DNA from 3 places in the Xanthomonas medicagonis genome. Region 1 is predicted to be linked to each of the others. Evidence: riboswitches for the same ligand, from Rfam matches in the RefSeq annotation. Region 1 holds a riboswitch; each other region holds the start of a gene.
What was found. Region 1 has a riboswitch for cobalamin ahead of btuB (TonB-dependent vitamin B12 receptor). Riboswitches for the same ligand answer to the same signal wherever they lie in the genome.
Positions count from the first base shown of each region.

Region 1 (3,236 bases):
CGCGCGCAATGCGTGCAGCAGCGCGGTGCTGGCGATGGTCTTGCCGATACCGGTATCGGTGCCGGTGACGTAGAACGCGGGAACAGCCATCGCAACACATCCTCTCTTCGAGTCCGCTACATGCGGCGCGGCCGCGCAGGATAGCCGGCGCCGTGCGCCGCGTCAGCGCCGCCGCAGTCGGCGATAGCGACCGCGTTGGCGCCCAAGCCATGAGCAGCCGCTGCTAGACTCGCCGGATGTTCGCTTCCTCCACGCTCACCGGCAGCAAGCCGGAACAGTACGCCCAGTTGCTCGATCAGGCCCGCGCCCTGGTCGCCGGGGAGCCCGACCGCATCGCCAATGCCGCCAACCTGGCGGCGCTGGTGTACCACGCGCTGCCGCGGCTGAACTGGGTCGGCTTCTATCTCTACGACGGCAAGGAACTGGTGGTCGGCCCGTTCCAGGGCCTGCCGGCCTGCGTGCGCATCCCGCTGCACAAGGGCGTGTGCGGCGCCGCGGCCAGCACCGGCCAGACCCAGCGCATCGACGACGTCGAGGCGTTTCCCGGGCATATCGCCTGCGATGCGGCCTCGCGCTCGGAACTGGTGGTGCCGCTGCAGCGCGACGGCACCCTGATCGGCGTGTTCGACCTGGACAGCCCGGATCTGGCGCGCTTCGATGCCGACGACCAGCGCGGCCTGGAAGCGATCGCCCGGGTCTTCGTCGACAGCCTGCAGTGAGCCGGCGATGAGCACCGAAAAGCTGCGCAACATCGGTCCCAAGAGCGCGGCCTGGCTGCGCCAGGTCGGCCTGCGCACGCAGCAGGACCTGGCCGCGGCCGGGGCGGTCGGCGCCTTCCTGAAGGTCAAGCGCGCCGGCTTCAAGCCCAGCCTCAACCTGCTGTACTCGCTGGAGGGCGCGCTGACCGGCTGCCACTGGCAGGAACTGCCGGAGGCGCGGCGCACGCAGTTGCTCGCCGAGCTGGACCTGGCGGCGGCGCAACTGCCGGCGCAGCGCGGGCTGCCGGTGGCCGGACCGGTGGCGACCACCCATTTCGATCGCGACGGCGACGGCGGCGATGCGCCGTCTACGGACGACGCCCCGTTCGGCGGCCATGCGTTCGACGCCGACCACCATGCCGGCGAGCGCGACGACGACTGATCCGCGCACCGCGTGCTATCGGCGACAACCGGCGGCGGCTTCGCCACAGCGAGGCCGCCGCAAGGCCCGGGCAAGCGCATCTCCGCCCTGGCCTCTTGCGCCACCAGCCCCCAAGCGCCGGCGCGATCCGGCCGCACTCGGCGCCACGCCCCGGCAATCGCGTACAATCGCGCCGCTTCAAGGTGACCTGCCGGCCCCGGCCTGCAGGTTGAAACGGGAAGCCGGTGCGTCTTGCGACAAGGCCGGCGCTGCCCCCGCAACGGTAAGCGATCCGCGCTGACGACTTGCGCCACTGTGCCTTGGGCATGGGAAGGCGTCGCAGCCGGGAGTTTCGGCTCCCAGATCGCCAGCCCGGAGACCGGCCTTGCAGTTCACTGGTTGCGATGCGGAGGGCGTCGCGGCGTGCCGCGCCGCGTTTGGCGCCGTCCGCTTGCACCTTCCGTTCGCGACTCCCTTGCCGTCACAGCGCGCCGCCGCGCGCCGGAGTTGCCACCCATGTCGTCCCGCCTGCTTTCGGTCGCGATCGCGTCCGCCCTGTCCCTGCCCTCGCTGGCGCTCGCCGCCGATGCCGCCACCGACCTGGACCAGGTCCTGGTCACCGCCACCCGTACCCAGATCTCGGTGGAGGACAGCGTGGTCCCGGCGCAGGTCATCGACCGCGCCGAGATCGAGCGCAGCCAGGCCACCTCGTTGGCGCAACTGCTGCAGGGCCGCGCCGGCATCGGCATTTCCAACCAGGGCGGCCTGGGCAAGCTGACCACGCTGAACCTGCGCGGCAGCGAATCGGACCACGTGCTGGTACTGGTGGACGGCGTGCGCATCGGCTCGGCCAGCGCCGGCCTGGCCGCGTTCCAGGATCTGCCGCTGAGCCAGATCGAGCGCATCGAGATCGTGCGCGGCCCGCGCTCGAGCCTGTACGGCTCCGATGCGATCGGCGGCGTGATCCAGATCTTCACCCGCCACGGCGGCCAGGGCCTGCAGCAGAACCTGAGCCTGGGCGCCGGCAGCGACGGCCTGCGCCAGGCCAGCGCCGGCTTCAGCAACCGCGGCGAGCGCGGCTGGTTGTCGGTGCAGGGCGGCTACCAGAAGACCGACGGCATCAACGCCTGCAACGGCTCGGCCACGCTGTTCGCCGGCTGCTTCGTCGACGAGCCGGACCGCGACGGCTACCGCAACGTCTCGCTCAGCGCGCGCGCCGGCTATGCGCTCAGCGACACCCTGCGCATCGAGGGCCAGGCGCTGAACATCGACAGCCGCAACGAATACGACGGCGATGCGCTGTTCGCCGGCAACGAAGCCGACAACACCCAGCAGGTGTTCGGCGGCAAGCTCGACTGGACCCCATCCGAGCGCGTGCACCTGGCCGCGCAGGTCGGCCGCAACACCGACAAGGCCGACAGCTACTACCACGCCGCCGGCAGCGACACCCGCAGCTTCGTCAGCACCTTCGACAGCCGCCGCGACACGGCCGCGCTGCAGGGCGACTTCGGCCTGGCCGACGGCCACCTGCTGAGCGCCGGCGTGGACTGGCAGCGCGAGCAGGTCACCGGCACCACCGCGTTCGACGTGGACGAGCGCGACAACACCGGCGTGTTCGCCGAGTACCAGGGCCGTTTCGGCGCGCAGCAGGTGCAGGCCAGCGTGCGCAGCGACGACAACGAGCAGTTCGGCGAGCACACCACCGGCAGCCTCGGCTGGGGCCTGGCGCTGGACGGCGGCTTCAAGCTCACCGCCAGCATCGGCACCGGCTTCAAGGCGCCGACCTTCAACGACCTGTACTTCCCGTTCTCCGGCAACCCGGACCTGAAGCCGGAGAAGTCAAAGAGCGGCAACCTGGGCGTGGCGCAGTACGCCGATACCTGGAACTGGACCTTCAACGTCTACGAGACCCGCGTCGACGACCTGATTTCCTACGACGCCGCCACCTTCCTGCCGGTCAACGTGGACGAGGCGCGGATCCGCGGCGCCGAACTGACCGGCTACGCCGATCTGGCCGGCTGGGAACTGTCGGCGCAGCTCAGCCACACCGACCCGCGCAACCGCAGCGACGGCGCCAACCGCGACAACTGGCTGGCGCGGCGCGCGCAGAACACCGC
Region 1 covers NZ_CP162488.1:4,605,517-4,608,752, forward strand. Annotated here, with positions in the region: gene bioD (dethiobiotin synthase) at 1-90, opposite strand, end outside; gene AB3X07_RS19460 (GAF domain-containing protein) at 237-719, shown strand; gene AB3X07_RS19465 (TfoX/Sxy family protein) at 727-1,140, shown strand; cobalamin riboswitch at 1,304-1,522, shown strand; gene btuB (TonB-dependent vitamin B12 receptor) at 1,636-3,236, shown strand, end outside.

Region 2 (3,236 bases), 520 kb from region 1:
GGGCGTCGTTCATGGGGCCACTATCGGGTGCGCCGCGCCCGCACGGCAATGCCCGGCGCACGGAAGTTGTAAGCGGATGTTTCCGCCGCCGTGCGCGGAAACATCCGCTGGCCGAAACGCCGCACCTGGCGCCTGCAAGCGGCCTACCGTGGTTCCACCGCAGCGCTGCGCTGCTCCACGGAGAACGACGATGACCCTCTCGCCCCGCACTTCGCTTCTTCTGCTCGCCCTGGCCATCAGCGGCCTGACCGCGCTGGCGGCGCCCGCTGCACAGGCGCGCGAGCGCACCCGGACCCGCACCGCCAGTCACGTCGATGGCGCCCGCAGTGCCGCGGTGAATGCCAGCGCCAGCGGCACCCACGGCAGCCGGACCCGCGCGCGGCAGTGGCAGGCCGATGGCCAGGGCAACGTCTCGAACAGCCGCAGTGCGGCCGCGAGCGGCGCCAACGGCGCGGCGGCCGCGCGTCAGTCCAGTGCCTACCGCAACGCCGACGGCAGCGCCGGCCGCCAGGGCAGCGCCAGCGTCACCACCGCCAACGGTGGCAGCGCCAGCAGCAGCGGCAGCATCGCCAGGAGCGCCGATGGCAGCGTCACCGGTAGCCGCCAGACCAGTGCCAGCGGTGCCAACGGCGGCAGTTACCAGGGCTCGACCACGGTCGCCGACGGCAGTGTCACCCACACCGGAACCTGCACCAACGCCGCTGGCGAGGTCGTGGCCTGCCGTCCGTAGCCGGCCACACCCCTGGCGTGGCGCCCGCCCCCGCGTCGGCCAGTCCGCCGCGTCGGTTCCTCGCCCGGGTCGCCACTCTTCCGTCCACCCCCTATCCGAGACCGCCATGAAGACACGCATTGCCCATGGGCTGCTGTGCAGCCTGCTGTTGGCCGGCACCGCTGCCGCACAGACCGCGCCGAGCGCCGCACAGAAGGAGCAACTGCAGCAAAAGCTCAAGGCCGCCGACGCCAACGGCGATGGCCTGATCAGCCGCAGCGAAGCCGAGGCGTCGCTGCCGCGCCTCGCCAAGCGGTTCGACGCGCTGGACCGCAATCACGACGGCCAGCTGTCGCCGGACGAACTGCGCGCGGCGGTGCAGCAGGCCAGGCAGCAGGCCGGCCAGCGCTCGCGCTGAGCCGGCGCGGCGCGACAGCGGCATCGTGCCTGCAACCCAAGTCCGTGCAACGGCCGGCGCCGCCGGGTTGCAGGGGCGCCGCGCGCGGCGACCGTTCGCCCGCTGCCGGCGTGGCGGTGGCCCGCTCCCCGCGCAGTTGGCGCAGATCGGCGCGCACCGCGATGCGCGGGCGGCCGCCGATAGGCGCGCCCAGGCCCTTGCGGCATGGGCGCTGCGGCCGTTTCCTGTCCGATCCGGCGCGCCGTAGCGGGGATTTGCGGGGTCCCTGCGGCAAACGGTTGTCCCGCTTGGCTTTGCGCATTTACGACTACATTTAGCGTTGACGACGCTCAGGTACCCCACTATCTTGTGGTGGTCGGTTCCAGCAGCCACCAGGCTGCGGGATCAAAAGGGAAGCCGGTGCGGCGCAAAGGCGCTCAGTCCGGCGCTGCCCCGCAGCGGTAATTGGGAACGAACCCGTCACCCGCACTGAGGCGTCCCGCCTTGGGAAGCGACGGGCTAGGACACCGGCCATCGGCCGCCGCCCATCAGCCCGAAGACCTGCCGACAGCCGCGCGATGCACACAGCGCGGCGCCGACCGTTGAATCTCCGGGGGGAGAGGGTCGGTGAAGCGGTGACCGCCCGCAGGCCGCATGCCTGCGCCGTCGCGGTCGCTGCGACACCGCGTCCCCACGCTGCTGATCCGGTCGGAGCCTGCCTGCGAGGGTCGGGCAGCCGGTGCAACCACGCTTGGAGACCTTCATGAGCCAGACCCACAGCCTGCCGGCCGCCGCCCCCCTCGACGCCGCCGACGTCGATTCCACGCCGGCCGCCGCCGCCGCGCAGCCCGACGTGGCCGCCAGCGAGCCGAGCAACGACCAGCGCGCCGTGACCTGGATCGTCAAGGACGGCGGCAACCGCCGCATGGCCTTCGATCGCTCGCGCCTGCAGCGCACCCTGGACCGGATCCACGCCGAGTTCCCGCAACTGGACGTGGCGGACTACGAGCGCAAGGCCTTCGCCTTCGTCGAGAAGAAGGAAAGCCTGTCGGCCGACGACATGGTCGACTACCTGATCCGCGAGGCCGAGTCGCGCGTGGACATCGCCACCCCGGAGTGGGAGTACTTCGCCGCGCGCCTGTACCTGCACCGCCTGTACAAGCGCGCCAGCAAGAACCGCTTCTACGATGCCGGCGAGAAGTACGGCTCCTACGTCGGCCTGCAGGAGAGCCTGGCCGACCGCGGCGTGTACTCGATCGACATCCTCAAGAACTACTCCAAGGACGAACTGGCCGAAGCCGGCAGGATGATCGACCCGGAGCGCGACAAGCTGTTCGCCTACAACGGCCTTTATCTGCTGGCCACGCGCTACCTGGCCACCGACACCTCGCGCAAGGTCTACGAACTGCCGCAGGAGCGCTGGCTGACCATCGCCCTGTACCTGATGCAGGACGAGAAGCCGCGCGAGCGCCGCATGCAACTGGTCGGCGAGGCCTACTGGGCGCTGTCCAACCTGTACATGACCGTCGCCACGCCCACGCTGGCCAACGCCGGCAAGATCGGCGGGCAGCTGTCGAGCTGCTTCATCGATACCGTGGACGACAGCCTGCAGGGCATCTACGACTCCAACACCGACGTGGCGCGCGTGTCCAAGCACGGCGGCGGCGTCGGCGCCTACCTGGGCTACGTGCGTTCCTCCGGCTCGGCGATCCGCGGGGTCAAGAACTCCAGCGGCGGCGTGGTGCCGTGGATCAAGCAGCTCAACAACACCGCCGTGTCGGTGGACCAGCTCGGCCAGCGCAAGGGCGCCATCGCCGTGTACCTGGACATCTGGCATCGCGATATCGAGGCGTTCCTGGACCTGCGCCTGAACAACGGCGACCAGCGCCTGCGCGCGCACGACGTGTTCACCGCGGTGTGCGTGCCGGACATCTTCATGGAAGCGGTCGAGCGCCGCGGCGAGTGGTACCTGTTCGACCCGCACGAGGTGAAGGAGGTCAAGGGCTGGTACCTGCAGGACTTCTTCGACGAGAAGCGCGGCGAAGGCACGTTCCGCGCCAAGTACGAGGAAGTGGTCGCCGATGAGCGCATCGGCCGCAAGGTGGTCAAGGCCATCGACATGTTCAAGCG
Region 2 covers NZ_CP162488.1:5,127,266-5,130,501, reverse strand. Annotated here, with positions in the region: gene ompR (two-component system response regulator OmpR) at 1-13, opposite strand, end outside; gene AB3X07_RS21850 (hypothetical protein) at 191-730, shown strand; gene AB3X07_RS21845 (hypothetical protein) at 837-1,127, shown strand; cobalamin riboswitch at 1,467-1,690, shown strand; gene AB3X07_RS21840 (ribonucleoside-diphosphate reductase subunit alpha) at 1,870-3,236, shown strand, end outside.
Region 2: linked by a shared signal. The riboswitch ahead of AB3X07_RS21840 (ribonucleoside-diphosphate reductase subunit alpha) and the one ahead of btuB (TonB-dependent vitamin B12 receptor) in region 1 are both predicted to bind cobalamin.

Region 3 (3,236 bases), 490 kb from region 1:
CAGCCGATGACGGTGTCGAACCGGGAGAACACGGCCGCCAGTTCGTCCACGGAAGCGGCGACCAGATCGCCGGCGACGCGTTCGACGCCGAGCGCGCGAAGTTCTTCCACCACTTCGCGTTTTTCTGGCAGTTGGGAGTCGATGGACGCCTGCCGCAGCATGACGCTGACACGAGTCCCAGGGTGCTGCTGCGCGAGTCGGGCGAGGTTGCGAATGACCGGCAAGCCAAGCTCGCCGGCGCCAAGGACCAGGATGGACCTGGAGGGTGCACTGTGCTGTTGGGAGGACATCGGATGACCACGTGTGTGTACGATGGCGCCGATTCTGCCTCCCGTGCAGACAGCGCATAAGAAGGCACACGCATGATACCGATCGCTCCAGTCATGAGTTCCGAGGAGCTGCTGCAGCACTCTCAATCGATATGCGATGGCATGAGTGCAGACGACGACGGCTTGCGTCGCGAGGTGCTGTCGCATGCGGGAAATCGCTGGTCCCTCGGCATCATTCACGCGCTTGGCGTATACGGAACGCTGCGTCATGCCGACGTGGCGCGCCGGATGCGGGGAATCACGCAGCGCATGCTGACACGGACCCTTCGTCACCTCGAGCGGGATGGATTGATCAGCAGGCACGATTTCGGAGAGGTTCCGCCCCGCGTGGAGTACACCATCACGCCACTGGGCAAGGACCTGCTGATCCTGATGATTCCCATGTGGACCTGGGTCGTCGAGCGGGCCGAAGACTTCCGCACATGTCGCCAGGCGTTCGATGCGGCGCACGCGGACAACGTATCTGCTCGCACGGCATCCAAGGAAGACCTGGCGTAGCGCTGACGTTGTTCGCGCGGTCGCTACCGTTGGCGTGGGCACTCTCACGCTCGTGCACGTCGGCTGCAAAGACGTGGCCTGCTGTGGAGTGGTTCACCCAGGCCGCGGGCATGGCATTCGGATCGGTGGAGACGTAGATGACCGCAGCGCAGGTGATCAGGCCGAAGCGCGGGTGATGCCGGGCACCGGGCCGCCGATGCATCGACGCCCAGATCGTTGCCGGCCCCGGCAAGATAGGGCAAGGGACCGGTCACGACGCGGTTCTGCACGTCCGCGACGAAGCTGCCCCACTACGCCGCACACCATGCCGGGCGCAATCAAGCGATCCGTATAGGCCGATACCTGAGACCAGGAACGCCGGCTCACCCCTGGCGTGATCCCGGCACAGCGCGTGGCGCGGGTGCTTGACCGCTGCTCGCATCCGCCCTATCGTGCGCTCGCCGAAGGTATTCATCGCTTCATTCGGATGAAGGGATGAATTTAAACGGGAATCTGGTGACGGCTGGCGCCGCAAGCGCCAGCCCATTCCGGAGCTGCCCCGCAGCGGTGAATGGAAACGACCTCCGTCAATGGCACTGGGCCGGCGCATGCCGGCCTGGGAAGCGACGGACAGTAGGTGCGCAGCCGAGACGGTGCGCGTGTCCATCAGCCCGAATACCGGCCCCGGCCGGAGGACCGTGCGTCCTCCGATTCGACCTGGCGCCTCCGCGGGGAGGCGGCCGGATGCCGTGCCGTGGCCCCGCGCCGCGTCACGCGCCTCCGCCTGCCCGCGGGGCGCCGGTTCGCCCGCGGGGGCGAAGGTCGCTGGCGTGGCGGGCGGTCCCTGCGAACGGGACGCGCGGCGCGCGGTTCCTTCGTTCCTCAATGCCTATGAACGCAATGAGGAAACGCAACATGACGATCGTGACCAACCTGGGCTTCCCGCGCATCGGTGCGCGGCGCGAGCTCAAGCAGGCGCTGGAACGCTACTGGCGCCGCGACATCGACGGCGCGCAACTGCAGGAGACGGCGCGCGACCTGCGCCAGCGCCACTGGCGGCTGCAACGCGAGGCCGGGGTGGACGTGCCGCCCAGCAACGACTTCAGCCTGTACGACGCGATGCTCGACACCGCGTTCCTGTTCGATGCGATCCCGCAACGCTACCGGGCGCTGGCCGATGCCGATCCGCTGGCCGGCTACTTCGCGATGGCGCGCGGCACGCAACAGGATGGGCTGGACCTGCACGCGCTGGAAATGACCAAGTGGTTCGACACCAACTACCACTACCTGGTGCCTGAGCTGGCCCAGCACCAACCCTTCCGCCTGCGCGGCGACAAGCCGGTGGCGGAATTCCTGGAAGCCAAGGCGCAGGGCATCCAGACCCGGCCGGTGCTGATCGGGCCGGTGACGTTCCTGGCGCTGTCCAAGACGGTGGACGGCAGCGATCGCTGGGCGCTGCTGGACAGCCTGTTGCCGGTGTACGCCGAACTGCTGCAACGCCTGCATGCGGCCGGCGCCGGCTGGGTGCAGTTGGACGAGCCGGCGCTGGTGCTGGACCTGGACGACGCCGCGCGCGAGGCGTATCGCCGCGCCTACGCCTTCCTGGCGCAGGCGCCACGGCCGAAACTGCTGCTGACCAACTACTTCGGCGAGCTGGGCGACAACCTGGACCTGGCGATGGCGCTGCCGGTGGACGGCGTGCACGTGGACCTGGTGCGCGGCGTGGCGCAGCTGGACGCGGTGCTGCAGGCGTTGCCGGCCGGGCGCGTGCTCTCGGCCGGCCTGGTCAACGGCCGCAACGTATGGCGCACGCCGCTGGACAACGCGCTGACCCTGGCCCGCTACGCCGCCGGCCATGTCGGCCACGAGCGGCTGTGGCTGGCGCCGTCGTGCTCGCTGCTGCACGTGCCGGTGGATCTGCAGCAGGAAACCAAGCTGGACCGCGAACTGATCGGCTGGCTGGCCTTCGCCCGGCAGAAGCTGCAGGAGCTGCGCACCCTGGCCGATGCGCTGGACGATCAACCGCAGGCGCAGGCCGCGCTGGCCGAGGCGCGCGATGCGCTGGCCAGCCGTCGCGCCTCCACCCGCGTGCACCGCGCCGAGGTGGCACGGCGGGTGGATGCGCTAACGGAGGATGCCGGCCGTCGGCAGTCGCCGTATACGCAGCGCCGCCAGGCGCAGCAGGCGGCGTTGCGGCTGCCGCTGTATCCGACCACCACGATCGGCTCGTTCCCCCAGACCGAACAGGTGCGGCAGGCGCGCGCGCAGCACAAGGCCGGCAAGCTCGACGATGCCGCATACGACGCGTTTCTGGCCGCGGAGACCGAGCGCTGCGTGCGTGCGCAGGAGCAACTGGGCCTGGACGTGCTGGTGCACGGCGAGTTCGAGCGCAACGACATGGTCGAGTACTTCGGCGAACAGCTCGACGGC
Region 3 covers NZ_CP162488.1:5,091,491-5,094,726, forward strand. Annotated here, with positions in the region: gene AB3X07_RS21705 (aromatic alcohol reductase) at 1-290, opposite strand, end outside; gene AB3X07_RS21710 (winged helix-turn-helix transcriptional regulator) at 432-827, shown strand; cobalamin riboswitch at 1,255-1,508, shown strand; gene metE (5-methyltetrahydropteroyltriglutamate--homocysteine S-methyltransferase) at 1,722-3,236, shown strand, end outside.
Region 3: linked by a shared signal. The riboswitch ahead of metE (5-methyltetrahydropteroyltriglutamate--homocysteine S-methyltransferase) and the one ahead of btuB (TonB-dependent vitamin B12 receptor) in region 1 are both predicted to bind cobalamin.